DNA from 4 places in the Salinicoccus bachuensis genome. Region 4 is predicted to be linked to each of the others. Evidence: predicted binding sites of a transcription regulator. Region 4 holds the regulator's gene; each other region holds the start of a gene.

Region 1 (8,033 bases), 760 kb from region 4:
CGAAAAAGAATTTGAAGCAGAAAAGGAAAAATTGAAACAACAAATCATAGCCCTTCAAAATAATGGTGCTCAAAAGTGTATGGAGCGACCACATCCTTTTTTTGGGAAGCTCACACCTGAGCAATGGGGAAAAGGAATTTATAAGCACCTTGATCATCATTTGAAACAATTTGGCGTTTAGTAGAACCAAAGTGAAGGAAGTTCAGAAATGATACAAGTATTAAGTAGAAAAACCGTATTTTATTGTCCTTTCCTACTCTAGAGGTTAGGCACTATCAGAGGCTATTAGTATATTTCTTGAAAGTTAGTAGATATTTATTATTACAAACTCCCATTTTGATGGGGGGTTCATTTATGAGTGTATACCGATATGATGGCGTCATTTATCCCAAAAGAGCCAATAAGATAACATAGAGGGTATATCGAAATAGAGCATTTCTAATATAAAATATGCTGGAAGGATATGAATGCCTTTCGACTATAATCTGGACTTTGACAACATCGATTCCCGTGAACAAACTGAGTTCTACAGGGTGGGGAGAGGCGAACAGGGTGTGCTGATGGTGGAACCCTACAAAAGCGAAATACTCCCGCACTGGCGCTTCAAGACACCTGAGATTGCCCGGGAATCTTCGGATAAAATATATCAGATGTATCTGGACTATAAGAAAAAGGACGATTTTGTGGGGATGGACATGGCGAGGACATTCCTCCAGATGGGATATACACGATCGCGCCGATATGCCAATTATAAAGGTGGAAGAAAGTACGACAAGAATGGTGAAGTGAATGAACGGGATATTGATGAGGAAAAAGCGGAGTCGGCTGCGATCTTTGAAGAAAAATGGAAGACGGTTCGGGAGGACGAAGATTACCTCAAGCTGAAGAAGGCGCATCAGAAGAAGTACGGATGAGATGATGTTCTTTTCTCTGTTACTTTTATCTGCACGGCGTCATGAAGGAAAGGTGATTTGATGAAAGTGATTGTTGATGCGGATGCTTGTCCGGTGAAGGATACCATCATGAAGGAAACGCGGAACAGGCAGGTGCCGGTTGTACTGGTATCGAGCCTGTCGCACTATTCAACACAGGACCTGCCTGATCATGTTCGGGCTGTGTATGTAGAAGCAGGTCCGGATGCTGCGGACTTTAAGGTGGTACAGCTCGCAGCAAAGGATGATATCGTGGTGACCCAGGACTATGGCCTTGCTTCCCTGCTTCTGCCGAAAGGGTGCACGGTACTGCATCATAAGGGATTTGAATATGATGACAGGAATATCGACCATCTGCTTGAGACACGCTATATGGGAAGCATGATCCGCAAAGGCGGCGGCAGGACGAAAGGTCCGAAGCCCTTCTCCAGAGAGGACAAGGCGGCATTTCTCAAGATATTCCGGCAAAAGCTCGGGAGTACAGGGGAAAAAGGGTGAGAAGGGTTTATCCTATTGAGATGAGAGCATAGCCATTGGACCTTGAGCTTTTAATAAAACGGAAAGTTGGAAGTATAGTATATTGAAACGGAAGACACGACGAGGAGAGGAGAATTTTAATGGATGTTAAATTTCCAATCGGCGAACTGGATGTTCCAGAAAAGCCGAATCTCAACAATGTACAGGAATGGGCGGATCAGATTGAATCCTATACTGAGCGGCTGAGGGAAACAGTAGATGGATTGAGTGAAGAGGATCTTACAAGAACTTATCGTGAGGGCAGCTGGACAGTAAGGCAGCTTGTCCACCATATTGCGGACTCCCAGCTGAACATGTACCAGCGCCTGAAGCTGGCCTTGACGGCCGATGCGCCTAAGGTACCGGGCTTTGTCCAGGACGAATGGGCGATACAGCCGGACACTGAGCTTCCGGTGGAAGCGTCCATCAGAATGCTCGAAGGGATGAACGCACGTATCACAGAAGTGGCACGCAACCTGACGGACGCACAATTGGATCGATATTTCATCCATGAGACGAACGGTAAGATTACTGTAGCGACAAAAGTAGCGAAGCTGGCGTGGCATGAAGAACACCACCTGGAACATATAAAAATCGCATTATCGAAATGATGGGTTCGGATAGCCTGCTTGCCTCCAGATAGCCAAAGTGTGCATAAAGATGCCTGAAGCCGGGAATGAATAACTGATTGGCAAACAGCTTCATACTACGGAATGGAGGTTATCAAGATGAACATCGATTTCAAGCATATCGAGACTAATGGAGTGGAACTCCATGTTGCGGTATCCGGCCCCGAGGAGGGTGACCTGGTGATCCTTCTCCATGGTTTTCCCGAGTTCTGGTTCAGCTGGAGAAGGCAGATCCGTGAGTTGGCCGAAGCGGGATACAGGGTCGTCGCCCCCGATCAGCGTGGATATAATAAAAGTGACAAGCCTGATGGTGTGCGGGCTTACGACATCGACACGCTCAGAGATGATATCATCGGGCTCATCCGGCACTTCGGACACAAGGATGCGGCCATCATCGGCCATGACTGGGGTGGCGCGGTAGGATGGCATCTGGCAGGTACACGTCCGGAACTGGTCCGGGGCTTTGTGGCAATCAACATGCCGCACCTGGCAGTATTCCCCAAAGTCATGCTGACGACGCCCCTGCAGTGGCTGAGAAGCTCATACATGCTGTTCTTCCAGGCGCCGAAAGTGCCGGAGAAAATCATGAGCAGCAACGACTATCGATATATGGAACAGGCTCTGAAGACGACCAGCAAAAAAGGGACGTTCACCGAGGATGAACTTGGTGCATATAAGATCTCCTGGGCCAGACCCAAGGCTTTGACGAGCATGCTGAACTGGTACCGTGCCATGCCCTTCAGCATGAGGCGTATTGGAAAGAGCGGCAATATCGAAGTGCCTGCAAAAATCATATGGGGAGAAGGTGACCAGTTCCTGTCCAGTAAGCTGGCTGAGGAGAGCCTGAAGTTCATAGACAGCGATTCGGTGATCTGGGTCAGTGAAGCGACGCATTGGGTCCATCAGGAACAGCCGGATTTTGTCAACGAGCAGCTCATACATTTCCTGGATAAAACGGCTTCCCGGATCATTCGGTAAACCGGCGGAATAGCGGTCATCAGGTGCTATTCCCATATAGCGGATTCATTGATATGATGGAGGCAATAGACTAATGGATTCGGCAGGTGGGATCAATGGTATCGACAGGCACAATCATCATCATGTCCATCGTAGGGCTCGCTGCATTTCTATTGCCCTTCCTCTTCATATTGGTATTGAGACGCTGGTTTCAGATCCAGTGGATCCCCATCATCATTGGTGCGGTGACCTTCATCGTCTTTGCAATGGTTCTTGAGCAGATCTCGCATTTCTTCATCCTGCGTCCTGGAGTGGACGGGACGATTCCCCTGCTTGAAACATCTCCCTGGCTATATGTACTGTACGGGGTGCTTGCTGCCGGAATTTTTGAGGAGACGGGCAGGCTTGTCGCCTTCCTGCTGATGAAGAGGAGGTATGGGAAGCTGGATACCGCCATCTCCTATGGTATCGGCCATGGAGGAGCGGAAGCGATGATCATCCTTGGCCTTGGCATGGTGAATGCAATTGTATTCAGCGTACTCATCAACAGCGGCAGCAGTATATTGGATGGATTGCCGCCGGAAACCCTGGAATCCGTGACAGGGACTGCGAATCATATGTATATCCTGTCGATTGTTGAACGGGCCTTCGCCATCAGTGTCCATATTGGCTTCTCCGTCATCGTATGGGTGTCGGTGATGAAAAAAGGGAAGTGGTGGCTCTTCCCGGTGGCCATCCTGCTCCATGCTCTGACGAATGGTACATCGGCGATGATGCAGGCAGGTTTGCTGAGCAGCATCTGGCTGGTTTATGCCGGATTTATCATAATGACTGCAGTGACGCTATGGGTCGCCTATATGGTTGGAAGGAAACAGAGTGAATCCGGGCAAAGAGACACTGCATAGACGACGGGAAAGCATTAAATACATCAACAGGAGAAGGATGGGGAGCTGCCCATCCTTTTTTACTGCATCAATTACCCAATTTCCATTGGTGTGACATCTCTTTTATCATCAGTAGTCATCATACAAAATAATGTGAAATAATTAACAATAAAGTATTGCTTTTGTGATTAAATTCACATATAATGAACCTATAGAAAAGAACGGATAATGAGAGAGGGGAAACAAAGATGATGAGATGGTTGCAGGAACATAAGGCGAGTGAATATGTATTACTTATTTTGAGGGTCTATTTGGGATTTGGATGGTTTACGAGTGGGCTGGGAAAAGTCATGAATGGCTTTGATGCCTCAGGATATCTGCAGAATGCAGTACAGAACCCTGTAGTGGGGCCAGACGGCAATGCGGTCTATCCATGGTATACATTCCTGGTGGAAAATATCTTTTTGCCGATGAGTCCGCTTGTCAATGTCATGGTTCCCTGGGGAGAACTGTTCATCGGCCTCGGGTTGCTTCTCGGAGGACTGACGACTTACGCAGTATTCTTCGGACTGGTGATGAACTTCGCTTTCCTGTTTGCCGGTACAGTTTCAGTGAACCCATTATATATTCTTATCGGTTTCGTCATCCTGGTTGCAGGACATAAGGCAGGCAGTCTCGGAGTGGACCGCTTCTTGTATCGTCAAAATAAAGACGGTGCATCCCGCCGATTCAAATTTCCGGTACGCAAACATGAAGTGACTGAATAATCCCAAGTACATCAAAAACCTGAGTCCATTTATTTGAGCTCAGGTTTTTCAATGGAGTCATCTTTACTTTTCTGGTAAAAATCTTCTTCCTGCCCTTCTGTTGAGTATTCCTCCCATCCCGGGTATGATTGACTTAATATTTGCAAAGGATGGGGGCGAGCCAATGAAATTCCTGAAGAAGATAAGAAACAGCATATGGGTCATCCCGGTCCTCTATTGCTCAATGGCAGTCGCCTTGGCATTGATTGTCGTCTATGTGGATATGAAGGTGCTGCCGAGGCTCAACTTTGAACTGGCCTTCTTCCTCGCTACTAAAGTCGATCTCGCCAAAGAGATACTCGGTTCCATTTCAGGGGCACTCCTGACGATGACGACAATCACATTCTCCACAATCATGGTGGTGCTGACTACATATTCTTCCCAGTTCTCACCGAGAGTACTGACGAACTTTGTCAATGACCGGAGGACGATGCGTGTGCTGGGTGTATTCATGGGTGGTTTCCTGTATTCAATACTGTCCTTGGCATTTATGCAGCAGGCGACTTTCGAAGGCGAGGTCATTTCAGCAATTGTAGCGGTTATGCTGGCCGTACTCTGCCTGTTCTTCTTTGCCTACTTCATCCATTTTGTCGCTTCGAGCATACAGGTCAGCAACCTGATCAACTCGCTCGTGGAAGATGTGAAGGATGAGATAGACAGGGAAGAGAAGCGACTCAGCCAAGACCATGTGGCGGTCAGCAGCCTCGAACCGGAGATGGTGGCTGAATATGATGCAGTCACATCACTCAAGTCCGAGAGTTTCGGGTTCATCCAGTTCATGAACCATGACAGACTGTTCGAATGGGCGGATGAGAATGGCGCGGTGGTCCATATCAATCAGCTGATTGGTGAATTCGTAACGACATCCACTATCCTTTTGACCATCCATCATGACGACGGTGTTGAAGTACCGGACAGCCTGGTCGGTAATATAGAACTGGGCAGGGAGCGGATCGTCTATCAGGATGTGGACTATGGTCTTCAGAAAATCGTGGATGTTGCCATCAGGGCGCTTTCTCCCGGAATCAATGATCCGAACACTGCTGTCCAGTGCATCCATTACCTATCCGAGGCGCTGATAAAGAACTTCAAATACACTGGCACGCATGTCATCTACAATGATGAGATGCATATCGGACGGCTTGTAGCCAAAAGGAGCAGTGTAGAGGACAAGCTGTATAAGGTGCTGTCACAGATCAGTTTCTATGGCCGGCAGGATGTAACCATTCTGAAAACTCTGATCGAGTCTCTGGAAAACATTGCCGTCAACAGTACAGATGATGTAAAACGTGAAATTGATGCATTCAGCCGATATGTATATGACGGATTCGATGAGAACGTCCTCCATGGCATCGACTACAAATACATCAATGAAAGACAGGTGCGGTTGAGTGAAGCACTGAACAAAGTGCAGTAGAGGGACTCGGTGATATTCATCCCTGGGGCCTCTTTGGTTTGGAAGCAAAGACATTGGGAATAACAATGCATCATGAGTAGAGAAGGGGGCAGTGATATGGGAATCTGGTTCAGCCTGTTATTTACAGTTGGTTTTGTGCTCATCCATCTGACATCGAAACAGATGGAGTTCCTCAAAGTCGAACCCCGGAGTAGATTTCTATCCGCTGCAGGTGGAATATCCGTAGCATATGTATTCATGCATCTTCTGCCTGAGCTGGGTGAATACCAGGAAGCGTTCGAAGGGGCGCTTGAGAGTGTTGAATTTCTTGAAAGCCATATCTATATCATCGCCCTGTTCGGTCTTGCCATTTTCTATGGTCTGGAACAGCTCGCAAAGCATTCGAAGAGACGGGGTGCGGAGAAAGGTACATATAAGGCTTCCGCCAATGTATTCTGGATTCATATCTCATCCTTCGCGCTGTACAATGCCATTATCGGCTACCTGCTTCTCAGAGGGGAATATCAGTCGGAATGGGGTATGCTGCTCTACTTCATCGCAATGGGCATCCACTTCATCACAAACGACAAGGCACTGCGTGCGATACACAAGGATGACTATGACAGCTACGGCCGTTGGCTGCTTGCGTCATCCATCACAGTGGGTTGGATGATCGGCGTGTTTACTGAAATCAATATACTTGTCATTTCAGTACTGACGGCCTTCATAGCGGGCGGCGTGATACTCAATGTAATGAAGGAAGAACTGCCCGAGGAGCGGGAAAGCAGTTTCCCGGCCTTTTTCTCCGGTATGCTGGGCTATACCCTGTTACTATTGTTCATGTAAATCCAGCAGTCGATTGGAATCGCTCCCCTTACAACCTCCCAATCTGACGAATATTCCAAATTGACGGTCGTAATGAAACATTTTGAGCCGGATGACTACTATAGTTGTACAAGACTTGGAGAAAAGTGAATGTGAAAAGGTACTATTGAATGAAGTGGCAGGAAATCAAATTCAAATTATTTTGTTTAGATATCATTATAGATAATAACTTGAAATTGCCGAAAGAGTGCTCCGTGAACATGACAAAGGAGTACTCTTTATATATATAGAATGCCACCGAAAGACTATAAATCTCGTTTCAGGGTATAAGTACATACCGAAAATGAGAAGAGGGTGTACTGATGAAGATACTGCTGACCGGTGCTTCTGGATATATTGGAGGCAACCTGATGGAAAACCTTAAAGAGGATTACGAAATCGTCGCCATTTCGAGACATACGGATAACAAGGAAGATGAAGAGAATGTGACATGGAAGGAAGCGGATCTCTATTCCCAGATAGATATAGAAAATGTAATGGAGGATATAGACATCGCAGTCTACCTCGTCCATTCCATGCAACCCTCGTCAAAACTGTCGCAGGCCAAGTTTGAAGATATGGATGCGATACTTGCGGATAATTTCGCATGGGCGGCGAAACAGAAGGGCGTGAAGCGGATCATCTATCTGAGCGGGATCATCCCGGACGATGATACGCTTTCTGAACACCTGGAAAGCCGGCTGGAATGTGAAAAGATACTGGGATCCTACGGCATTCCCGTATCGACGCTGCGTGCCGGCCTGATCGTCGGGCCGAAGGGATCCTCATTTCCCATCCTCCACCATCTGGTGAAGCGGCTGCCTGGCTTGCTGCTGCCGGCGTGGGCGTATAACCGCACACATCCGGTTGCGCTGAAGGATGTCATAACAGGATTGACGAAGGTGGTCAAAAGAGAACCGGATAAGAATGAATCCATCGATATCGGCGGCCCTGAAGAGAAGTCATACAGACAACTTTTTGAAGAGACGGCCGAAGTGATGGATAAGAAACTGCCGATGATCGATGTGCCGATCATTCCGATTGCATTG
Region 2 (8,033 bases), 520 kb from region 4:
TGATGGTGGCGCGTGGGGACATGGGTGTTGAAATCCCGCCGGAATCCGTGCCGATGGTCCAGAAGGATCTCATCAAAAGATGCAATATGCTCGGCAAGCCGGTCATCACGGCCACCCAGATGCTGGATTCAATGCAGTACAATCCACGCTGTACGCGGGCAGAAGCCAGTGATGTCGCGAACGCCATCTATGATGGAACGGATGCCGTAATGCTGAGCGGTGAGACGGCTGCCGGGGACTATCCACTCGAATCCGTACAGACGATGGCAAGCATTGCCGTTTCAGCAGAAGAAGCTCAGGACTATAAGAAGCTTCTCTCAGCGAGAACCAAGTCGCTCCAGACGAACCTTGTCACGGCCATTGGCGTATCCGTTGCCCATACGGCCCTCAACCTGCAGTGCCGTGCGATTGTGGCAGCGACGGAATCCGGCCATACAGCCAGAATGATTTCGAAATACCGTCCGCATGCTGATATCGTCGCCGTGACACCCCATGAATATGTAGCGCGGCAGCTCCAGCTTGTCTGGGGGGTCCATCCCGTCGTCAAGGAAGGAAAAAGGGATACGGACGAACTATTGAATGTTTCCGTATCAGCCGCAATGGAAAAAGGATTCGCGACCCATGGCGACCTGCTGATCATTACCGCCGGTGTACCTACCGGAGAAGCGGGAACAACCAATCTGATGAAGCTGCACATTGTCGGAGATGTACTGGTTCGGGCACAGGGCATAGGCAGAAGAAGTACTGTCGGTGAAGTTGTCATCGTAAATTCATCAGACGACCTTTCAAAAAAGGATATCGAAGGAAAAATCGTCGTTGTCCAGTCTGTTGGTTCCGATATGACCACTTATCTGGAGAAGGCCGCTGGTCTGGTCACAGCAGAGGGCGGATTGACTTCCCATGGCGCCATTGTGGGGCTGAATCTGAATCTGCCGACGATTGTAGGGGCAACTGATGCCCTGAAAGTTCTTGAAGAGGGAATGACGATTACTGTAGATTCCGAACAGAACTGCATCTTCAGCGGCCATGCCAATGTACTATAGCAGAATGCAGGAAAGGGTACTTTGACAGTACCCTTTTTATTGTTGTGGACTAAAGAGACGGCCGGTATAATGTAGATGAGGTGGCGGAGATGAAAAAGTTATTATTATTGGCAATGATGCTATTGTTGGCTGCATGCGGAAATGAAGACGGCGATTCCGGCATTCAGGATGATGGAACACCGGAATCCACTGGAGAGGAAGCGCAATCTGATGGAGAAGACGGTGGATCGATGGAAGCTTCCGACATAATAGGGGAAGCGTCATCGGCATGGGGAGACACTGTAAGCTACGAAGCAAGACAGACTTCCACCATTTCTTCCGGAGACAGCCAATATGTAGTCAGGACGATCACTACAAGAAGTGAACAGAATGAAATAAAGGTGGAAGTCGACGATGGAGAGGAAATAAAGACCCATTATATCTTCGAAGGCGACCATTTCATCTATCAGGGCGGAACCATCGAAGCGCAGGACACGCCACGTGAAATCGAAGACAGCCGGTATGGCGATCTTGTTTCACGTCTCGAACCGCTCAGGGAGGGTACGGCATCCGAACAGGAATCAGGCTATGAGGTACGATACACCATAGATGAAAAAGAGGATGCCGTGCCGTTCTTTAATGAAGAGATGACAAGTGCACTTGAAAATGTGGATACATTCAATGGCCTTGTGACGGTCCAGTTCAATGAAGAGTACCAGTATACCGGAGCAAAACTTACATTGACGGTAGGCTCCGGGGAAGAAGAGATGAATATCATTTCGAATATTACCATGGACAGGATAGGCCAGGTGGAGATGATTGAAAAACCGAAAGAAATGTAGGGAAGAACCCGTTCGAAAAAATGAACGGGCTCTTTTTTTTTGACTATATGAAGCGCTTCCAATAGGTGTAATTATATACCATTTTAACTATTCAAAAAATTGACATTATTATACACCCCCCATAGAATGTTAGTTACAAGGGGGAATTGAAATGTCAAAAATTGATTATAAGAAGATAGCTGCACAGCCGGAATTCGAGGCACTTCTTAGAAAACGGAACAGGTTCATCCTGCCGATCAGCATCTTTTTCATCATCGCCACTCTTATTTTTCCAGTGCTGACGGGCTATACCGATCTGCTTACCAATGAAGCATTCGGTAATATTTCATGGGCATGGATCTATGCATTTCTGCTCTTCATCATGGTATGGACACTCGTCACCATCTACATGAAAAGGGCGAAGGAGTTTGACAAGGAAGCCGACGAAATCATCAGAAAGTACAGGGAAGGGGAATACGAATGAATTTAACAGTCATCATCATGTTTCTGGTGTTTGTAGGGGCAACATTGGTAATTACATATTTTGCTTCCAAACGCACACAGTCCACGAGTGATTTCTACACTGCAGGGGGAGGCCTGACAGGCTGGCAGAACGGTCTGGCAATTTCAGGGGATTATCTGTCGGCGGCATCATTTCTTGGTATTGCCGGTGCGATTGCATTATGGGGATTCGATGGGTTCTTCTATAGTGTGGGATATCTGACGGCATATCTGGTCGTTCTGTATATAGTCGCAGAACCGCTCAGGAATCTGGGCAAATATACAGTAGCGGATATGATTGCAGCGAGGTTCGAGCTGAAAAAGGTCCGGGCATTCGCCGCCCTCTCATCCATCACCATCGTCATCTTCTATATGCTTGCCCAGCTCGTCGGTGCAGGCGCGCTCATACAGCTTCTATTCGATATACCCTACAGCATTTCCGTCATTCTTGTAGGTATCATGATGACGATCTATGTGCTGTTCGGCGGCATGACGGCAACGAGCTGGGTACAGATGGTCAAGGCTGTCCTGCTCATGATCGGTACGCTCATCATTTCTTTTCTGGTACTGCTTAACTTCAACTTCAATATATTCGCGATGTTCGGTGAGATGAAGAACATCACTGCGCCGGAATTGGAAGGTTCATTCCTGAATCCGGGTGCACAGGGGAACTCTCCGCTCAATAACATTTCCCTGATTGTCGCCCTGCTGTTCGGTACGGCAGGTCTGCCCCACATCCTCATGAGGTTCTTCACCGTCAAGGATGCAAAGACGGCGAGAAGCTCTGTCATGTGGGCGACATGGATTATCGGAATCTTCTATATCCTGACCGTTTTCCTCGGTTTTGGTGCTGCGGCACTGCTGACGCGGGAAGAGATCATCGCTGCAAACCCGGCAGGCAACATGGCGGCGCCATTGCTTGCTGAAAGGCTCGGGGGAGACTTCCTGATGTCCTTCGTTGCAGCTGTCGCATTCGCAACAATCCTTGCTGTAGTCGCCGGACTGGTGCTCTCCGGCGCAAGTGCATTTGCACACGATATTTATGGACAGGTGATAAAGAAAGGGAAAATGACGGATAGAGAACAGATGCTGGCGGCGAGAACAGCTGCTTTAAGCGTCAGTGTGCTGTCCATCATCCTTGCGATATTCGCCCAGGACCAGAACGTGGCCTTCCTGGTGTCGCTGGCATTCTGTGTCGCCGCCAGTGCCAATCTTCCCGTCATCGTCTATACGATATTCTGGAAGCGCTTCAACACGCAGGGGGCGATCACCGGCATCATCACCGGTCTTGTCGTCTCCCTGGCACTCGTCATACTGAGTCCGAATGTAATGGATCCAACCGGAAGTGCGTTCATCGCCATGGAGCCAATCTTCCCATTGGATAATCCTGCGTTGATTTCTGTGCCTGCCGGCTTCATCGGCGCCTTCCTGGGAACATTCCTCGGCAAAGCGGAATCCCATGACAAGTATCGTGAAGTCAAGGTCAAATCGGTCACAGGCATATCGACATCGGATGTCTCCCACTGATAATAAGATTATCTTATGAGCATCAATAAGATAATTAATTGTTTCTTATGAAGGCGGTGATTCCATTAAATTACCGCCTTTTCCTTTTTGTAAGGGCTTTCGAGCGGGTTAACGGTAAATTTTTCACAATCTAATATATTTTCTTGATTTATTCACAAAGTTCTTGAATTTGATATAATGGTATAGAAGCCGAAGTGGCTATTTTATGAATTACTAAGAAGGAGAGTCAATATGTCTGACAAAAAAGGTTTAGAAGGTATTGTAGCGGCCGATTCCCGCATCAGTTCTATCATTGGTTCCCAGCTCACTTATTGTGGCTATGAAATCGATGACCTTGCTGAAAATGCATCGTTTGAGGAAGTAGTCTTCCTGCTCTGGAACGACAGGCTCCCGAATCAATCGGAACTGGACGAGTTCCAGGCCAAACTATTCGAGCATATGACACTCAACCCGAGAGTCTACAACCATTTTGAAGAATATGCTGCAGACAAGGTCCACCCGATGACGGGCATCAGGACTGCACTGTCATATCTCGCGCATTTCGATCCGAATGCAGAAGACATGAGTGAAGAGGCGAACCAGGAAAAAGCAATCCGCATCCAGGCGAAAGTTGCATCCCTGGTTTCTGCATTCTCAAGAATCCGCAATGGCCAGGAAGTCGTGAAACCGAAAGAAGGACTAAGCTATGCAGCCAACTTCCTGTACATGCTCAATGGAAAAGAGCCGAATGATACTGAAGTTGAAGCGATGAACAAAGCACTTGTCCTCCATGCGGACCACGAACTCAATGCATCCACATTCACTGCACGTGTATGTGTGGCGACACTGTCCGATGTATATTCCGGTGTCACGGCGGCAGCCGGAGCATTGAAAGGCCCACTCCATGGCGGCGCCAACGAACGTGTAATGAAGATGCTTTCCGAAATCGACTCATCGGATGATGTGGAAAGCTATCTTGAAGAGAAGTTCGCCAACAAGGAAAAAATCATGGGCATGGGCCACCGCGTCTACAAAGAAGGGGATCCTCGTGCAAAATACTTGAGGGATATGTCCAAGAAGCTGACAGAGCAGATCGGTGAACCGGATCTCTATGAAAAGTCCATCAAAATAGCAGATATCGTGGAGAAGGAAAAAGGTCTCCTTCCAAACGTCGACTTCTTCAGTGCATCCGTCTACCACTCGCTCGGCATAGACCATGACCTGTTTACACCGATTTTCGCCATGAGCCGTGTGTCCGGATGGCTTGCACACATCCTTGAACAGTATCAGGACAACCGTCTGATCAGACCAAGGGCCGAATATGTGGGCCAGACCGACAGAAAATACGAACCTATTGAAGAAAGATAATCAATCAAGATAAATAATTGGAGGAATAAATTCTATGGCTAGTCAAAAAATAACTACAGACAACGGGGTACTCAACGTACCGGATCAACCTGTCATTCCATTCATCGAAGGGGACGGCATCGGTCCTGACATCTGGAGTGCAGCAAGCAAGGTGCTTGATGCAGCAGTTGAAAAAGCGTACGACGGCAAAAAAGGAATCGAGTGGAAAGAAGTGCTTGCGGGACAGAAAGCCTACGACAAGACAGGCGAATGGCTGCCACAGGAAACGCTCGATACGATCGATGAATATCTGCTGGCCATCAAAGGACCTCTTACAACACCAATCGGCGGCGGCATCCGTTCACTCAACGTGGCACTGAGGCAGGAACTGGACCTCTTCACATGCCTTCGTCCTGTAAGGTATTTTGAAGGTGTGCCTTCTCCGCTGAAACGTCCGGAAGAAACCGACATGGTCATTTTCCGTGAAAATACAGAGGACATCTATGCGGGCATCGAATTCCAGGAAGGGACTGATGATGTCAAGAAAGTCATCGATTTCCTGCAGAATGAAATGGGCGCAAAGAACATCCGTTTCCCTGAAACTTCCGGAATCGGCATCAAGCCGGTATCCAAGGAAGGTACTGAGAGACTTGTCCGTTCGGCGATCAACTATGCAATCGACAACAACCGCCCGTCTGTAACGCTTGTCCACAAAGGGAATATCATGAAGTTTACAGAAGGTGCATTCAAAGCCTGGGGCTATGACCTTGCTGAGCGCGAATTCGGAGATAAAGTCTTCACGTGGAAAGAGTATGACAAGATTGTAGAGGATGAAGGCAGGGAAGCGGCCGACAAAGCCCAATCCGAAGCTGAATCAGCAGGCAAGATCGTCATCAAGGACGCGATTGCAGACATCTTCCTGCAACAGATCCTTACGCGTCCGAAGGACTTTGGCGTTGTAGCGACGATGAACCTGAACGGCGACTATGTCTCCGATGCACTTGCAGCACAAGTCGGCGGTATCGGCATTGCGCCGGGCGCGAACATCAACTACGAAACAGGACATGCGATCTTCGAAGCAACCCACGGTACTGCACCTAAATACGCTGGACTTGATAAGGTGAACCCTTCTTCAGTCATCCTCTCGGGCGTCTTGATGCTTGAGCACCTCGGATGGCAGGAAGCTGCTGACCTCATTACTAAATCAATGGAAAAAACGATCGCTTCCAAAGTCGTCACATATGACTTTGCCCGTCTGATGGATGGAGCAACGGAAGTGAAGTGTTCCGAATTTGGAGATGAACTGATCAAGAACATGTAATCATGTTTGATGACAAGGAGCGTGGACAGCATGAACAGAAAGAAGATTTCGGTCATCGGCGCCGGATTTACCGGTGCCACGACAGCCTTCATCGCTGCATCAAAAGCATTGGGCGACGTTGTGCTGGTCGATATTCCGCAGGCTGAAGACCCGACCCGGGGCAAGGCCCTCGATATGTCGGAGGCGACACCTGTCCTGGGTGTCGATGTGGACATTACAGGCACGAGCAATTATGAAGATACAAGAGACTCCGATATTGTCATCATTACAGCTGGAATTGCGAGAAAACCGGGCATGAGCAGGGATGATCTGGTGAAAACAAATCAGAAGGTGATGTCTGCCGTTACGCGTGAAATAGTGAAATATTCACCTGACTGTTCAATCATCGTCCTGACCAACCCGGTGGATGCAATGACCTACACTGTATATAAGGAGTCCGGCTTTCCCAAAAACAGGGTGATCGGCCAGTCCGGTGTACTCGATACAGCGAGGTTCAGAACATTCATCGCCGAAGAACTGAAGCTTTCCGTCAAGGATGTGCAAGGCTTCGTCCTTGGCGGCCATGGTGATGACATGGTACCGCTCATACGCTATTCCAATGTAGGCGGTGTGCCACTTACGAGCCTGCTGAGCCAGGATAGGATTGATGCCATCATCGAGCGGACAAGGAAGGGCGGGGCTGAGATCGTCAACCTGCTTGGCAGTGGTTCCGCCTATTATGCGCCTGCTGCCGCACTTGTCGAAATGGCTGAAGCAATCCTTTCGGATCAGAAGCGTGTGCTGCCGGCTATCGCCTATCTCGAAGGCGAGTATGGCTATGGAGATATCTATCTTGGTGTGCCTACTGTGCTTGGCGCAGAAGGCATAGAGAGCATCATTGAACTCGAACTGACCGACGAAGAAAAAGACCAGCTGGATAAATCCAAAGAGTCTGTAACGAACGTCATGAATATGTTGAAATAATATTTGTAAAATTCAAGTATGGGCATTATACTGATAAGGCTGCCAATTTGGTGGCCTTTTCGGTTTACAGTTTAAAATGGGAGGAAATTTTTGAAATGGAAAATGGTAGAAAGAAAAATGGTATTTTTCAAAAATTCCTTGATTTTGTCGAGTGGCTGGGTAATAAACTGCCTCACCCGGTAACTCTGTTTGCGCTGCTTGCAGCGCTGACACTGGTAGCGTCTGCCGTCCTATCGATATTCGAGATTACGGTGGAGCACCCAGGAGAGGATCAGGAAACTGTTTCAATCAATAATCTGCTTGACAGTGAAGGGATAAGCTACATATTCTCAAGCATGACCGACAACTTCATCAACTTTGCACCGCTCGGCGTAGTGCTTGTCACAATGCTTGGTATAGGTGTTGCTGAAAGGTCCGGACTGATCAGTGCTGCATTGCGCGGGTTCGTTCTGTCCATACCGAAGCAGCTGATTACTGCCGGACTGGTCTTTGCCGGTATCATGTCTTCGCTCGCTTCCGATGCAGGATATGTCGTACTGCCACCACTTGGGG
Region 3 (8,033 bases), 780 kb from region 4:
GGGACCGTGATACGATGGAACAGACACGCGTAGCAATCGATGAACTGAATGATTTCCTCAAGGAAAAAATAAAATACTAGACGCAAAAACGGCAAAGTCGAGACTTTGCCGTTTTTATAATGTCTGTATCAGGCGCCTCGATTTGAAATAGACGCCCGTATATTCATCGTAGATCATCTCGACGAATGACAGCAGAAGCGCCGCATTCTCTTTTGAGATCCGTATCGAGTCCACCTGGTCGACCGGAGTATGTTTCATATAACCAGCCAGGTAGAGTACACGGTTGCTGACGGGCACCGCACGGTGGGCCGTCTCTTCATCGATACAGCACCCACAGAGGACACTGTGGTAATTGAAGGAGTAATGGGAGAACAGGGACCTGTCCGTTGTCCCGCAGACTGCACACGTATCGACATTGATCTGGCCCCCGTAGTACGGCAGCATCTTGATGGCGGTGAACGAGACCACTCCGGCCGGTTCGCTCTCTGCCTCGAGCAGCGAGAGCGACTTGATCATGAGACGGTAGAAGCTGTCCTGCTGCATCTCCTCCTCAAGCGCCCGGGTGATGAGTTCCATGATATAGGACGCATATGTGTAGACGACGAAGTCCCCGTTCACCCGCTTGAACGGTTGGATGACATCCACTTCGTTCAGCGTACCCATTCCCTTGAAGCGGTTGTAGGTGAACAGCACTTCCTTCAGCCCCTGCCTCAGGACGATGAAGGGGCTTTTCGTCTTGTTGAACCCTCTTGCCATCAAAGGAACTTGGGTGCCATCCTCTGTCAATATGGTAATGATCCGGCTGGACTCGCTGTAGTTGGTCTGCCGGATCATTACGCCTTTATGCTGATATATCATCCGTCGTTCTAATACTCCTCGTCCCGATAGCCGAGGGAGCGGATGAATTGTGACTTGTTGCGCCAATCCTTCTGGACTTTCACCCAAAGTTCGAGATAGACCCTGCTGCCGAGCAGATTCTCTATATCGATGCGGGCAAGCTTGCCGATCTCCTTGAGCATCTTGCCGTTCTTGCCGATGACCATCCCTTTTTGCGAATCGCGTTCAACGTAGATTACTGCGGCAACATTGATCGTCCCCCGGTCATCCGCCTTCATGCGCTCCACTTCGACACCGATTGCATGCGGGATTTCCTGGCTTGTCAGGTGCAGTGCCTTTTCACGGATGAGTTCACCCACGATGAAGTGTTCCGGATGGTCCGTGATCCGGTCCTCCGGATAGTACATCGGGCCTTCCGGAAGGTAGCCCTCGATGACTTCAAGCAGCCGGTCGACATTGTTGCCCTGCAGTGCCGAAATGGGAACAACATCGGCAAAAGGCAGCTTGTCCTTATACACCTCAATCTGTTCGATGAGCTTGTCCGGATGGACCAGGTCGATCTTGTTCATTACGAGGATGATCGGTGTATCCGTGTTTTTGAGCATGTCGATGATATATTCATCACCACGGCCGATCTCTTCCGCGACATTCACGAGGAACAGTATCGCTTCCGTCTCCCTCAGCGTATTCCTTGCCACCTTCATCATGTGCTCCCCAAGCTGGTGCTTCGGCTTGTGGATGCCGGGTGTATCTATGAAAATCATCTGGCTCGTCTCTGTCGTATGGACGCCCTGGATTTTGTTTCTTGTCGTCTGGGGCTTGTCCGACATGATGGCCACTTTCTGTCCGAGGACCTTATTCATGAAAGTCGATTTGCCGACATTCGGACGCCCGATTATGCTTATGAAGCCCGATTTGAATCCTTTTTCTGTCATAGTTTCATATCCTTCCCTGAAAAGCCGAGCGGCAGCAGTTCATCCACGGTACGCTTGATGACTTTGCCGTCCGTATTGGCCAAGTATACAGGCATATCATCGTCACAGAGTTCCTTCATGACCTGGCGGCAAGTGCCGCAGGGGCTGGATGGCTCTTCCGAATCCGTGATGACCACGATTGCCTTGAATTTCTTGATATCATTGGAATAGGCGCTGACCAGTGCGCTGCGTTCTGCACATATTGTTGCAGGATAGGCGGCATTTTCTATATTGGCGCCATAAATGTATTCATCATCTTCCGTAATGAGCAATGCGCCCACGTCAAACTTGGAATACGGTGTATATGCACGGCTCTGCGCCACCTTCACCTCTTCCAGCCATTCCTCCTTGAATATTCCATCGTTCATAAAAGCCTCTCCTCACTATAGCAAATAGGGTATAAACACAAGCAGACCGATGATGGCGGCATAGAATGCAGCCAGCAGTACACCTGCCGCCCCCGCATCCTTGGCCGCCTTGGCCATGGGGTGATACTTGTCCGTCGTCAGATCGACAGCCGCTTCGACAGCTGTGTTGAATGCTTCGGTAACCAGCACAAGGAACACCGCACTGATGATGAACAGCCAGCCGGTGCGGTCGAGGTCCACCACCATCCCCAGGATGATGGCCAGCACGCCGAACATGAGATGGACAATGAAATGCGTATCCTTCCGCATCAGCCAGCTGAGTCCCATGAAAGCGAATTTGAACCTGTTGAACAGCCTCATATCATTCTTCCCGGGTTACACCGAAAGCATCCAGTATTTCATCCTGCAGACGGTTCATCTCTTTTTCCTCCTCCACTTCCATGTGGTCATATCCGAGCAGATGGAGGAATCCGTGCAGGCTGAGGAACATAAGCTCCCTTTTGTAGCTGTGGCCGTATTCCTCGGCCTGTGCCTTTGCACGATCCGTGCAGATGATGATATCCCCGAGCATCCTGGGCGCGTCCTCATGGATTACATTGTCATCCTCATCCTCCATCGCAAAGCTGATCACATCGGTGACGGTGTCCTTTCCGCGATAGTCCCGGTTGATATCCTTTATTTCCTCTTCGTCCACAAAAGAAATGCTGATTTCCGCGTGGTCCTTTTCATCGAGATGACCATAGGCGTAACTGATCAGCGACTCGATTTCATCCTTCTGATTTTCATCCGTAAAGCCGTCCTCGTCCATGAAGTCTACATTGATCAAGCTGCTCACTCCTTCTCGTATGCCTTGATGATTTTTGATACAAGCGGATGGCGTACAACATCCGATTCATCCATCTTGTTCACCGCAATCCCTTTGACGTCCGAAAGCAGTCTTACAGACTCGACAAGTCCGCTCTTCGTGGATCCCGGGAGGTCGATCTGGGTCTCATCGCCTGTAACGACCATTTTTGAACCGAACCCGAGCCGCGTCAGGAACATCTTCATCTGCATCTCGGTCGTATTCTGGGCTTCATCCAGTATGACGAACGCCTCGTTCAATGTACGGCCACGCATGTAGGCGAGAGGCGCCACCTCTATAACCCCACGTTCTATAAGCCGGTCCGTCTGCTCTGCCCCGAGGACCGTATGGAGCCCATCATAGAGCGGTCTCAGATAGGGATCCACCTTCTCCTTGAGATCGCCTGGCAGGAAACCGAGATTTTCCCCCGCCTCCACAGCCGGCCGTGTCAGAACGATCCGTTTCACGCTGTTTTCACGGAGCATCTGGCATGCCAGGACGACAGCCAGGAAAGTCTTGCCCGTGCCTGCTGGTCCGATGCCGAATGACAGGTCATTGCGTTTGATGTTTTCTATATACAGGCGCTGCCCCGTCGTCTTCGCACGGATGCTCTTCCCTTTCACATCCCGGGCGATCTCTTCATTATAGAGATCTGCAAGGTATTCGATCGTACCCTTGCGTGCCATCATGGCTGCAGATTGGACATCCCTGAGGTTGATGGACATCCCCCTCTGGATGATTTTGAGCAGATTGATCAGTACATCCTCCGTCAATTCGACAGTTTCATCATTTTCACCATCGACGGTAATCTCATTGCCGAGGGTATGGATTGTCACATCGAATTCCTCTTCCAGAAAAGTGATATGCTGATCATTTGCACCGATTAGTGCCTGAGCCTCTTCCAGGCTGTCTATATTTATAATATTAGGCATGCGTAAACCCCTTTTTCCAAAGTCTCTTTCCCCTTAAATTTACCACTAAGCCACCGCTACTGCAATGAATTAGTGCAGCTGAAGGCGGTGGCAGAAATCCCTGCCAGTCATATTACCGATGGCTTTTAACCAGTATGTCCAATTCGGAAATGATGTTATTGGCAGCACTTCCAAAAGAGAGGAAGGCTCCTGCCTCCACCTGCCGTCCGTCAGCAAAAGATATGGTCAGGTGCATCGCCGCCTCCTTCCCATGGGTGATCACCCGATGGACTGTGACTTCCCTTAAACCTTCAGGAAGCGACGGAAACGTCACCGTTTCCGTATCCACCCGCTCTTCAAGTGCAGCATGGTTGCCATCAATAAAGGCAGCCAGTACATCAATCAACAGGCGCTTTTTCGGTGCATTGCCACAATCTTTCGGAAAAAGGATCCTGACATTCTTCTTTGTGATGACAATCTCCACTGAAATCCCTCCTTTCAATTCAATACCCTCTACCCGATCCACAAGTTATTACAATATGATGAACGATGATAAACATTGTTAACTTTGTCACAAAATATCAATTGTTTTCTGTTTCTGGTGATTTATATTGGAGGTAACAGTTAAAGGAGCGATGGTAATGAAACCAGATATCAGAATCCCGGACTTCAATGGGGTTCCTTTCATAGTCATATGGGAACTGACACGTGCATGTGAGCTGCATTGCCTGCACTGCAGGGCCGAAGCGCAGGTTGAACGGAATCCATATGAATTGTCCACAGAAGAAGGCAAGCGGCTCATAGATGACATTGCAGCGATGGAATATCCGATGCTCGTATTTACCGGCGGAGATCCGCTGATGCGGAAAGATGTATTCGAACTTGCAGAATATGCAGTGGAAAAGGGCGTCAGAGTATCGATGACACCGAGCGCCACACCGAATGTCACAAAAGAAGCGATGCAGAAGGCGAAGGATGTCGGACTCAGCCGCTGGGCGTTCAGCCTGGATGGCCACAACAAGCAGGTCCATGACCACTTCAGGGGAACCGAAGGGAGCTTCGACCTGACGATGAAAGCCATCAGCTACTTGAACGAACTCGGCATGCCGCTTCAGATCAACACGGTGATCTCCAACTATAATATCGAGTACCTCGAAGAAATGAAGGAGATGGTCGAATCCCTCGACTGTGTGCTGTGGAGCGTATTCTTCCTCGTGCCGACCGGCCGTGGGAAGAACGAGGATATGATCACACCCGTCCAGCATGAGCAGGTCTTCAGATGGCTGAACAGGATCAAGGACGAAGTGCCGTTCGACATCAAGACCACAGCCGCCCAGCATTACCGCCGGGTCGTCATCCAGGATCAGATGCGCAAGAATAGGGATCCTGATGCCCAGATCCGCTACATGGATGCTCTCAGCGAAGGGAAGACAGGCACAATCGATGGCCTTGGGCGTGCACCTAAGGGCGTCAATGACGGCAATGGATTCGTCTTCATCTCACACATCGGCCATGTCTATCCAAGCGGACTGCTGCCGGTGAACTGCGGCAATGTGCGCGTCGACAAGCTGTCCGACATATACAGGAACTCCCCGATCCTCAAAAGTCTCCGAAATCCGAACCTCTATAAGGGGAAATGCGGCGTTTGCGAATTCAGGCATGTCTGCGGCGGTTCCCGCTCAAGAGCCTATGCCGCCACAGGAGACTATCTGGAGAGCGAGCCCTATTGCGTCTATATTCCGAAAGCCTACCGCAATAAGAAAAAGACGGTCACAGAGAGCTGAACGGATGATATAGATGCTTTTGAAAAGGAATGCCGCGGCATTCCTTTTTGCTTTGCATAACGCATATGATTTGAAACGGAAGGCCTGCACTGGTAATATCGATTTAATTCCTAGTATAATAATAGGTTTAATTTCAAAATCATAAGGAGTGGTTATTTTGAATAATGTCCCACTATTCGTATCGACCGACTGGCTGGCGGAACGGCTTGAAGATCCGGAATTGCGGCTGCTGGATGCAACAACATTTCTGAAACAGCCTAAAGGTGATGGCTATTATGATGTATGGTCTGGGAAAGAGGCGTATGAAGAGGAACACATTCCCGGTGCAGTCTTTGCAGATCTCAAAAACGATCTGTCGGACCCTGATGCCCCGCATCCCTTCACCCATCCATCCCGTGAGAGGTTTGTGGAGAAGATCAGTGAACTCGGTGTCGGCGAAGGCACTTATGTGGTCGTCTATGACAGGGGCGCTGTCGTCAATGCACCTGAAGTAATCGCTTCCGACTGGGCATCACGCCTCGCATGGCAATTGAAGTACGAAGGTTTCGACAATGTCGCCGTACTTGATGGCGGATTGGGGAAATGGAAGGAAGAAGGACGTCCGGTCACAGAGGAGCCAGGCTCATATCCCGAAGGCAATTTCAACACCCGTAGAAATCCGGAACTGTTCGCAGACAAGGATGATGTGTTGAACGCCATCGATGATGACAGTGTCGTCATATTGGACAGCCTCGCTCCCCAAAACTACCACGGTGAAGTGGATACGTATGGCAGACCCGGTCATATCCCGGGAAGCAGGAATGTATTCTTCGGGGCACTTTCCGACCCGGAGACCCAGGAACTGTATGACGATGCGAAGCTGAAGAAGATATTCGAGGAAACCGGCGCTCTTGATCCGGATAAGAAGGTGATCACATATTGTGGCAGTGCCATCGCAGCCACTTGGACAGGACTGGCACTGAACAAGCTCGGACAGGACAACGTTACGGTATATGATGGTTCACTGACCGAGTGGACCCAGGATGATTCGCTCCCGATGGAAACCGAATAAAATACATCCGGAGGTCCTTTGCGAGGGCTTCCGGGTGTATTTTTACCTCCAAATCCTGATATAATGGTATATATGAATCAGGAGGGATATCCATGGAAAACCAGATCATCATCCCCCACCTATGGTTTGATACGGAAGCAGCAGAAGCGGCAGAATTCTACACCTCCCTATTTCCACACTCGAAGATCATCGATCAGGTTACACTGCATGACACGCCGTCCGGTGATGCACAGCAGCTTTCTTTCGAACTTTATGGCTACAGGTTCATGGCGATCAATGCAGGCCCCTATTTCACATTCAACCCGTCCATCTCCTTCTTCATCAATTTCGATCCTTCAAAGGATGGAGCGGCTGAGCAGAACCTGGAGAAGACCTGGAACACTTTGATTGAGGATGGCACTGCACTCATGCCGCTCGATGAATACCCCTTCAGCAAAAAATATGGCTGGGTCGAGGACAAATATGGAATCTCGTGGCAGCTCATATTGACAGACCCGGATGGGGACGACCGGCCCGAAATCATTCCTGCTCTCATGTTCGTCGGCGATAATCTTGGAAAATGCGGGGAGGCCATCGAGTTCTACCTTTCCATATTCAATGATGCCCGCATGGGGGAACTCGCCAGATACCCTGAAAACCTGCCTCCTCACCTGCCCGGTTCGGTCATGTACTCCGATTTCGTAATCGAAGACCAGTGGTTCTCTGCGATGGACAGCGCCGGTCCGCACGAATTCAACTTCAATGAAGCGATCTCCCTCATGGTGCTTTGTGAAGACCAGCAGACGGTCGATGACTACTGGGAGAAATTATCTGCAGATCCTGAAGCGGAACAGTGCGGCTGGCTCAAGGACAAGTATGGCGTATCCTGGCAGATCATTCCGAAGGAAATGGATGAAATGATTTCTAATGGCACCCCGGAACAGGTACAGAAAGTCACCCAGGCTTTCCTGGAAATGAAGAAGATCGATCTTGAAACGCTGAAGCAGGCATACAAAGGATGACACATAAAAGGGGCCTGGCGAATTCTGTAATCCGCTAGGCTCCCTTCTGTTCATGTCAATCTTTTATGGAATGAGACGATGCGTTCGACTTCCCTGAATCCAAGATGTGCGTGCATTTCAATGCTTGCAGAGTTGTCGATCAGGCAGTCGCTGCCGAAGTCCGAGCATCCCCTTTTCTTCGACCAGGACTCGCATGCCTCGACAAGCTGCCGTGCATATCCCTTGAACCGATGGCCATCTGATACATAGATACCCTCCAGATA
Region 4 (8,033 bases):
TCCTGTTTTTCCTGAGGAACATCGGCGTCAGCAGACCAAGCTGTGTCAAGAACAGCACCAGGATCGGCATCTGGAATATTGCACCGAATGGCAGGACTGTTCTGAACAGAAATCCGAAATATTGATTGATGCCGATGGTCGTTTCGATTCCCATCTCTTCCGAAAGGTCGAAAGTGAACTGGATGATGTAGGGCACAAGAACAAAGTAGCCGAAGGCCATCCCAATCAGCATGAGGATCATGACAATCGGAATGTAGCTCAATGTCAATTTCCTTTCATTGCCGTATAGTCCTGGCGCCACGAAGGCCCATAGCTGGTACATGATGACCGGCAGCACCACCACAAGACCGATTATGACGATCACAAGCAGATAGATCTTAAGCGGATCAGTAACCTGGAACGCATGCATCTGTATGGATTCCGCCCATGGCGCATTCTGCATCCGGTATATCAGGGGCTTGGACAGGAAAAATCCTACGATCAGTGCCCCGACAAAGAAATACATGACAATCAGCAGACGCTTTCTCAATTCTTCCAAGTGCTCGGTAAATTCTTTTTTTTCCGAGTCTTCCATCTTACTTTTCACCTCTTTAAAAAAAGGCGGCTTTCGCCACCTCCAAATCTTTATACTTTAGTTTCTTCAGCTTTTTCGACTTCAACTGCTTCAATCTTCTTCGGCTGTTTTTTCTTCTCGTACTCTTCTTCTTCCTCATCATCGTCTGTAGCGAGACCTTTTGTTGCGTCTTTAAATTCCTTTAAAGTGGAGCCCATTGCGCGTCCAAATTGAGGAAGCTTCTTGGGTCCGAATATAATCAATGCTACAACAGCGATTACTATCATACTTGTTGGTCCTACTGCCATAAGCGTCACCGGCATTAACATTTCGAGCATAATACCCCTCCTAGATATGTTTCATATAAAAGAATAGCGCCTGCAATTCAACACTCAAATCTATATTGTGTACATAGATTCCATCAGTTACGTCCAATCTGATTGGTGTGAAGTTCAGTATACCTTTGATGCCCGCATCTACAAGCCGTTCAGCCATGTCCTGGCTGACCTCTGCCGGCAAGGTAAGTATCGCAACGTCTATGTTATGTCTACTGACCATATCCTCAAGTTCATCTGGATGATATACTAATGTATCATTGATGGATGTGCCAACAATTTCATCATTGCTGTCAAAGGCAGCAACTATGTTCATTCTATCATTTATGTTGCTGAATTTGTAGTTTAATAATGCACTGCCCAGATTACCTGCACCAATGATTGCTACGTTCCTTACTTCGTTCCCCTGGATGTGTTCCATGAAGAAGTTCAGAAGGCTTTTGACGTTGTATCCATAACCTTTTCTACCGAGTTCACCAAAATAGGAGAAGTCTCGCCTTATAGTGGCAGAATCAATATCCAATGCCTCACTGATTTCTCTGGATGAGACTCTATCCACACTGGATTTTTCAGCGTTCTTAAAAAATCTATAGTATAAAGGGAGACGTTTCATAGTTGCATTTGGGATTTTCTTTTTACTGTTCAAATGTCCCACACCTCGTTTATTACACTCTGTTGGTACATTATAGCATATCTCAATTTTCATAGTGTAGTCAATGTCATTTAATTTCATCGTTTTTTTAATTTATTTATTGTAGACTTGAAGAAAGTGAGGTAATCAATATGATAGTAATGCAATTGGGAAATGTAAAGAAATCATTCGGTACAGATATGATTTTTGAAAATATAAATCTGGAAATAAAAAAAGGGGAAACCGTCGGCATTGTTGGGAAAAATGGTGCCGGAAAGACGACACTCATGAAGATAATGGCGGGGGAACTCGGGCTTGATGAAGGTCAGGTCACTACGCCGAAAGGCATCTCCATAGGCTACCTGACCCAGCAGATGACACTGGAATCCTCCCAGACCGTCCGGGATGAAATGATGCGTCCATTCTCCCACCTGCTCGATCTCCAGGAGGAGATGCAGAAAGTGACGACCTGGCTGGCAGAACATGATTATGACGACCCTGCCTATAGCGATCAGATGGACCGGTACGACACGCTGCAGAATTCATTCGAGTCCCAGGGGGGATACACGATCGATGCCCAGATCAAGACGGTCACAACCGGGCTGAGTTTCACAATCGATGACCTCGACCGCAATGTCGATGAATTCTCTGGCGGACAGAAAACACGTCTTGCCCTCGGCCAGATGCTCCTGTCGAAACCCGACCTGCTCCTTCTTGACGAACCGACCAACCACCTGGACATGGACACCGTGGCATGGCTCGAACAGTATTTGAACAGTTTTACAGGTGCCATCGCAATCATCAGCCACGACCGGTACTTCCTGGATCGGACGGTCGACAAAATCTTTGAAGTGGAAATGTACAGGGGTACCCTCTACCACTCCAACTATACGAAATACGTCCAGGAAAAAGAGAAGAACTACAGTCTTCGGATGAAAGCTTACGAGCATCAGCAGAAGGAGATCAAACAGCTTGAAACGTTTGTCGAGAAGAATATAGCACGGGCCTCGACAAGCAACATGGCAAAAAGCCGCCGCAAGAAGCTTGAGCAGATGGACCGGATGGATACACCGCAGATCGACAGAAAAAGTGCGCGCTTCTCTTTCGATATAAAAAGGGAAAGTGGAAACGACGTCCTCCGGATCAATAACCTCGACATCGGCTATGAGGAGACGCTGAACAGCGGCATCACCCTGAATGTAGACAAAGGAGACCGCCTGGCGGTCATCGGGCCGAATGGTATAGGAAAATCCACCCTCGTCAAAACCATTGCGAAGGAATTGCCACGGCATGCCGGAGAAATCATCTATGGTACGAACGTCTCCATCGGCTACTACGATCAGAAACAGGCCGAATTCACTTCCAGCAGGAATGTCCTTGAAGAACTGTGGCATGAGTATCCGAACATGAATGAAAGCGATGTCCGCAAAGTGCTCGGCCGCTTCCTGTTCACCCAGGATGAAGTGATGAAGAGTGTCAATGATCTGAGCGGTGGGGAGAAGGCCCGCATCCAGCTTGCGAAACTAATGTTGGAAAAGAATAACCTTCTCATTCTCGATGAGCCGACCAACCACCTGGATATCGACAGCAAGGAAGTCCTGGAAGAGGCACTTCAGAATTTCCCAGGGACCATCCTGTTCGTCTCCCACGACCGCTACTTCATTGATCGCATCGCCACCAAAATTGTGGAAATGGACCTGCAGCATCTCAAGACCTACAACGGCGACTACAGCTACTACCGCCATAAGAAGGAAGAACAGGCATCCCTCGATATCAAAGTGGAGAAGCAGGATAACAAAAACCAGAATGGCACTGATTATGAACAGCAGAAGCAGAAAAGGAATGAGATGCAGAAGCTGAAACGCAGTACGAGCAGGATGGAAGAACGCATCCAGGCACTCGAGGAAGAAATCGCAGCGACCGAGGCGACACTCGCCGACCCCGAAGTATATGAAGATTACGAAAAAGCCTCGGAATTCAATCAGCAGTTGAATGCGCAGAAGGAACAGCTCGATGCACTGATGATGGAATGGGCGATATTGGAAGAAAAACTGGAAGAGATATAAACGGATGACGAACGCACGTTCCATTTAGAAGGACTATGTACTATATGGAGTTAGCCACATTTTTATTCACAGCAGAAAGTGCAGAGCAGTGCATAATTCAGCCCATAATCCACAGCCAGGATAACTTATACACAAAGTTATGCACAATTATATCCCCAGTACCTGCGCCGTTTGGAGCGCTATTTCCATTTCTATCAACAGGTTATCCACAGGCTGTTTAAAACAGACGTTCCGTATTGACAAATATAGATTATTTAAAAGAGCCATGTCCCTCATTTTGAGGGATATGGCTCTTTATATGCTGTATTCTTCTATATCTATGAAATTCCTTCCATTCAAGTCCAGGCTGCCAAAGGCGTTTCTGATATAGAGATGGTAGGCTGCAGCACCAATCATGGCTGCATTATCGGTACAGTACTTCAGCTGGGGGATGCTGAGCTTAATGTCCTGCTCCTCACAGAGTGTTTCAAATCGGGCTCTCAGTCCGCTGTTTGCGGCCACTCCCCCTGCAATGATCAGGTTATCCACACCATAATTCTCCACAGCCAGCATCGTCTTTTTTGTCAGCACGTCAACGACACTCTCCTGGAAGCTCCTTGCCACATCCGCCTTGTCTACCGCAAGGCCCTTTTGTCTATGATTGTGCAGTGTATTGATCACTGAAGACTTCAGTCCGCTGAAGCTGAAATCATAGCTTCCCGGTTCAAGATATGGTCTTGGGAAATTGAATGTGTCTTCCCCTTCCCTGCTCAGACGGTCGATATGCGGACCGCCGGGGTACGGGAGGCCGATGACCCTGGCCACCTTGTCATACGCCTCCCCCACTGCATCATCCCTTGTCTCTCCGATGACTTCAAAGGACATATGATCCTTCATATAGATGAGTTCCGTATGTCCACCGGATACGATGAGGGATATGAGTGGGAATTCAAGCTTCTCCTCCAGCTGGTTTGCATAGATATGGCCCGCAATATGATGGACGGGGATCAGTGGCAGATCATGTGCGAAGCTGAATGCCTTGGCGGCATTGATGCCGACCAGCAATGCACCGATCAGGCCCGGCCCTTCCGTCACTGCCACAGCTGAAAGATCTGCTGGAAGGAGGCCTGCTTCTTCCAGTGCTTCCTCGATCACCACCGTAATGGTTTCAACATGGTGCCTTGAAGCCACTTCCGGTACGACACCGCCAAAGCGCTTATGGCTTTCTATCTGGCTTACAACGATATTGGAAAGTATTTCATCGCCGTTTCTGACGATACTGCATGCTGTCTCATCGCAGCTCGTCTCAATGCTCATTATAATCACTTCTTCATTCATTCAGCGTCACCCACATGACATGTGCATCCTTTCCCGGACCGTAATAGTCCTTGCGTATTCCTCCATAGAGGAAACCTTCCTTTTCATACAGCTTCATGGCTCTATGATTATCTATGCTCACTTCCAGTGAAAGTATATCTGCAGATTGGCCTGCATATTGCTTCGCATGCTGGAGAAGCTGACGACCATAGCCATTGCCCTGTTCTTCCTTTGCCACGGCGATGGTCGTAATCTGACTCTGGTCGATGACGAGCCAGACTCCGCAGTAGCCTACTATTTTATCCTCTTTTTCAATAACAAAGTAGTAGGCGAACTGATTCGCTGTCAGTTCCCTCAGAAATGATTCGATGTTCCATGATGTATTCGGAAATGAGGCTGATTCAATTTCATATACAGCTTCCAGGTCATCGATTTCCATTTTTCTTATGACTGTGTGCGCTCCATCCAATTTTTCTCAGCCTCCGATATTTTTAGATATTCAGGTACCATCTGATGGACATCCTCATGCCGTATTATTGACTCGAACTTCTCTACGGCGCTGATGCGGGGGATAGCATGGGTGAATATATCGAGATTTCCACTGAATTTTTCCTGGGCATCTGACAGTACGATGCCTCCCTCATATTTTTCCAAATGCTCAAGGACTGTATCGAGTGCCATATATCCTGCATCCATGACTTCTTCGAATGATTTGCCGTCCAGACGGTAGACGGCTGTGTAGACATTGCCCCTTCTGCCATCGAACATCGGTGCCATGACGCCCTCCCTGCCTGTGGAGGCTGCAATGACAGCCAAAGATGAAACAGAATAAAGGTCTATACTCAATGCATGAGCCAGTGTTTTGGCCACAGTGACACCAATCCGTACACCTGTGTAGGAACCCGGCCCCCGCGCCACAATGATCCGGTCGATATCTCCACGCTTGTATCCTGTCATTTCAAAAAGTTCATTGATATATACCATCAATGTAGCGGAATGGGTCTTCTTCACAGTGGTATTTATTTCTGCCAGGCAATATCCATCCTTATTGATGGCGATGGATAAAGGCCTGTTGGAAGTATCAATCAGAAGGGAAATCATTTTCAAGTGCCTCCAGTATTGTAGTGTATGCGGTACCCTTTGCAGAAAATTTGAAGCGCCGTTTTTCTTCGCCCAGTGTTTCTATATGAATGGACAAGTGCTCATCTGGCAGAAATTCTTCTATATATATTGGCCATTCCACAATCGATATATCATCTTCATTAAAATATTCATCGAACCCAAGATCTTCATCACTTTCTTCAAGACGGTAGCAGTCCATATGATGAACAGTACATTTCCCATCATAGCTTTTGATGATGTTGAAGGTGGGAGAACTCATTCTGCGTTTGACACCAAGAGCCCGGCCCAGAAATTGGGTGAATGTCGTCTTCCCGGCACCAAGGTCTCCAGAAAGCAGAATGACAGTACCCGGCCCTATATTCTTTTCCAAAGTACTTGCTAGTTTTTCAGTCTCGGACAGGCCGGTGACTTCAATACAGTATTCCATGATTCAACCATCCTCACTAGATTTATACTCCCATTATACAAAAAAAGAGACCTGTAAAGGTCTCAATGCGGCTCATCGCATCCATAATTTAATTATGTAATATATACTGCCCGGCGGCGTCCTACTCTCACGGGACGTCAGTCCAACTACCATCGGCGCTGGAGAGCTTAACTGCTGTGTTCGGCATGGGAACAGGTGGGGCCTCTCCGCCAGTGCCACCGGACAATATTCAGGTTGAATGATATACATTCAAAACCGGATAGAAACAATGCGCTGCGCAGAAAACCAACACGGTTTTCATTAATTGAATAAGTCATCGATCGATTAGTATTCGTCCGCTGAATGTGTCGCCACACTTACACGCCGAACCTATCCACCTCATCATCTCTGAGGGATCTAATGGGGAAATCTCATCTCGAGGGGGGCTTCATGCTTAGATGCTTTCAGCACTTATCCCGGCCATACATAGCTACCCAGCGATGCCGTTGGCACGACAACTGGTCCACCAGTGGTATGTCCATCCCGGTCCTCTCGTACTAAGGACAGCGCCTCTCAAATTTCCAACGCCCACGACGGATAGGGACCGAACTGTCTCACGACGTTCTGAACCCAGCTCGCGTACCGCTTTAATGGGCGAACAGCCCAACCCTTGGGACCGACTACAGCCCCAGGATGCGATGAGCCGACATCGAGGTGCCAAACCTCCCCGTCGATGTGAACTCTTGGGGGAGATAAGCCTGTTATCCCCGGGGTAGCTTTTATCCGTTGAGCGATGGCCCTTCCATGCGGAACCACCGGATCACTAAGTCCGTCTTTCGACCCTGCTCGACCTGTATGTCTCGCAGTCAAGCTCCCTTATACCTTTACACTCTATGAATGATTTCCAACCATTCTGAGGGAACCTTTGAGCGCCTCCGTTACTCTTTGGGAGGCGACCGCCCCAGTCAAACTGTCCACCTGACACTGTCTCCCGCCCGGATCACGGGCGCGGGTTAGAATCTCAACATCACCAGGGTGGTATCCCACCAGTGCCTCCATGTAGACTGGCGTCCACACTTCATCGGCTCCCACCTATCCTGTACAGGTGAGGTCAAGATTCAATATCAGGCTACAGTAAAGCTCCACGGGGTCTTTCCGTCCTGTCGCGGGTAACCTGCATCTTCACAGGTACTATGATTTCACCGAGCCTCTCGTTGAGACAGTGCCCAAATCGTTACGCCTTTCGTGCGGGTCAGAACTTACCTGACAAGGAATTTCGCTACCTTAGGACCGTTATAGTTACGGCCGCCGTTTACTGGGGCTTCGATTCGCACCTTCGCTTACGCTGAGCGCTCCTCTTAACCTTCCAGCACCGGGCAGGCGTCAGCCCCTATACGTCACCTTTCGGTTTGGCAGAGACCTGTGTTTTTGATAAACAGTCGCTTGGGCCTATTCACTGCGGCTCATGTCTCCATGAGCACCCCTTCTCCCGAAGTTACGGGGTCATTTTGCCGAGTTCCTTAACGAGAGTTCGCTCGCTCACCTTAGAATTCTCTTCCCAACTACCTGTGTCGGTTTGCGGTACGGGCAGTGATATATTCGCCAGCAGCTTTTCTTGGCAGTG

What was found. The regulator Rex, encoded in region 4, represses fermentation and respiration genes when NADH is low (regulators of the CRP and FNR family bind a similar motif). The targets are predictions, from matches to a motif close to TTGTGAAATATTTCACAA.
Region 1: the regulator Rex is predicted to act here: its motif matches at 4,070-4,087, upstream of RQP18_RS01145 (DoxX family membrane protein).
Region 2: the regulator Rex is predicted to act here: its motif matches at 3,983-4,000, upstream of RQP18_RS07760 (citrate synthase).
Region 3: the regulator Rex is predicted to act here: its motif matches at 4,494-4,511, upstream of RQP18_RS06405 (TIGR04053 family radical SAM/SPASM domain-containing protein).

What each region holds. Positions count from the first base shown of each region.
Region 1 is NZ_CP138333.2:212,999-221,031, forward strand. It holds gene RQP18_RS01115 (DUF1569 domain-containing protein) at 1-181, shown strand, start outside; gene RQP18_RS01120 (DUF4385 domain-containing protein) at 468-914, shown strand; gene RQP18_RS01125 (YaiI/YqxD family protein) at 975-1,430, shown strand; gene RQP18_RS01130 (YfiT family bacillithiol transferase) at 1,550-2,059, shown strand; gene RQP18_RS01135 (alpha/beta fold hydrolase) at 2,177-3,055, shown strand; gene RQP18_RS01140 (YhfC family intramembrane metalloprotease) at 3,151-3,939, shown strand; gene RQP18_RS01145 (DoxX family membrane protein) at 4,167-4,685, shown strand; gene RQP18_RS01150 (DUF2254 domain-containing protein) at 4,849-6,141, shown strand; gene RQP18_RS01155 (hypothetical protein) at 6,238-6,966, shown strand; gene RQP18_RS01160 (NAD(P)H-binding protein) at 7,305-8,033, shown strand, end outside.
Region 2 is NZ_CP138333.2:1,544,361-1,552,393, reverse strand. It holds gene pyk (pyruvate kinase) at 1-1,043, shown strand, start outside; gene RQP18_RS07775 (hypothetical protein) at 1,157-1,864, shown strand; gene RQP18_RS07770 (DUF485 domain-containing protein) at 2,016-2,327, shown strand; gene RQP18_RS07765 (solute symporter family protein) at 2,324-3,871, shown strand; gene RQP18_RS07760 (citrate synthase) at 4,103-5,218, shown strand; gene icd (NADP-dependent isocitrate dehydrogenase) at 5,253-6,518, shown strand; gene mdh (malate dehydrogenase) at 6,528-7,481, shown strand; gene RQP18_RS07745 (AbgT family transporter) at 7,577-8,033, shown strand, end outside.
Region 3 is NZ_CP138333.2:1,283,634-1,291,666, reverse strand. It holds gene RQP18_RS06445 (glycine--tRNA ligase) at 1-80, shown strand, start outside; gene recO (DNA repair protein RecO) at 115-858, opposite strand; gene era (GTPase Era) at 867-1,772, opposite strand; gene cdd (cytidine deaminase) at 1,769-2,179, opposite strand; gene RQP18_RS06425 (diacylglycerol kinase) at 2,195-2,539, opposite strand; gene ybeY (rRNA maturation RNase YbeY) at 2,541-3,005, opposite strand; gene RQP18_RS06415 (PhoH family protein) at 3,011-3,955, opposite strand; gene RQP18_RS06410 (hypothetical protein) at 4,068-4,418, opposite strand; gene RQP18_RS06405 (TIGR04053 family radical SAM/SPASM domain-containing protein) at 4,576-5,718, shown strand; gene RQP18_RS06400 (sulfurtransferase) at 5,876-6,769, shown strand; gene RQP18_RS06395 (VOC family protein) at 6,862-7,770, shown strand; gene aac(6') (aminoglycoside 6'-N-acetyltransferase) at 7,821-8,033, opposite strand, start outside.
Region 4 is NZ_CP138333.2:2,067,379-2,075,411, forward strand. It holds gene tatC (twin-arginine translocase subunit TatC) at 1-574, opposite strand, end outside; gene RQP18_RS10550 (twin-arginine translocase TatA/TatE family subunit) at 625-861, opposite strand; gene RQP18_RS10555 (redox-sensing transcriptional repressor Rex) at 902-1,534, opposite strand; gene RQP18_RS10560 (ABC-F family ATP-binding cassette domain-containing protein) at 1,672-3,585, shown strand; gene tsaD (tRNA (adenosine(37)-N6)-threonylcarbamoyltransferase complex transferase subunit TsaD) at 3,880-4,902, opposite strand; gene rimI (ribosomal protein S18-alanine N-acetyltransferase) at 4,895-5,320, opposite strand; gene tsaB (tRNA (adenosine(37)-N6)-threonylcarbamoyltransferase complex dimerization subunit type 1 TsaB) at 5,326-5,982, opposite strand; gene tsaE (tRNA (adenosine(37)-N6)-threonylcarbamoyltransferase complex ATPase subunit type 1 TsaE) at 5,963-6,430, opposite strand; rRNA gene rrf (5S ribosomal RNA) at 6,539-6,653, opposite strand; rRNA gene RQP18_RS10590 (23S ribosomal RNA) at 6,735-8,033, opposite strand, start outside.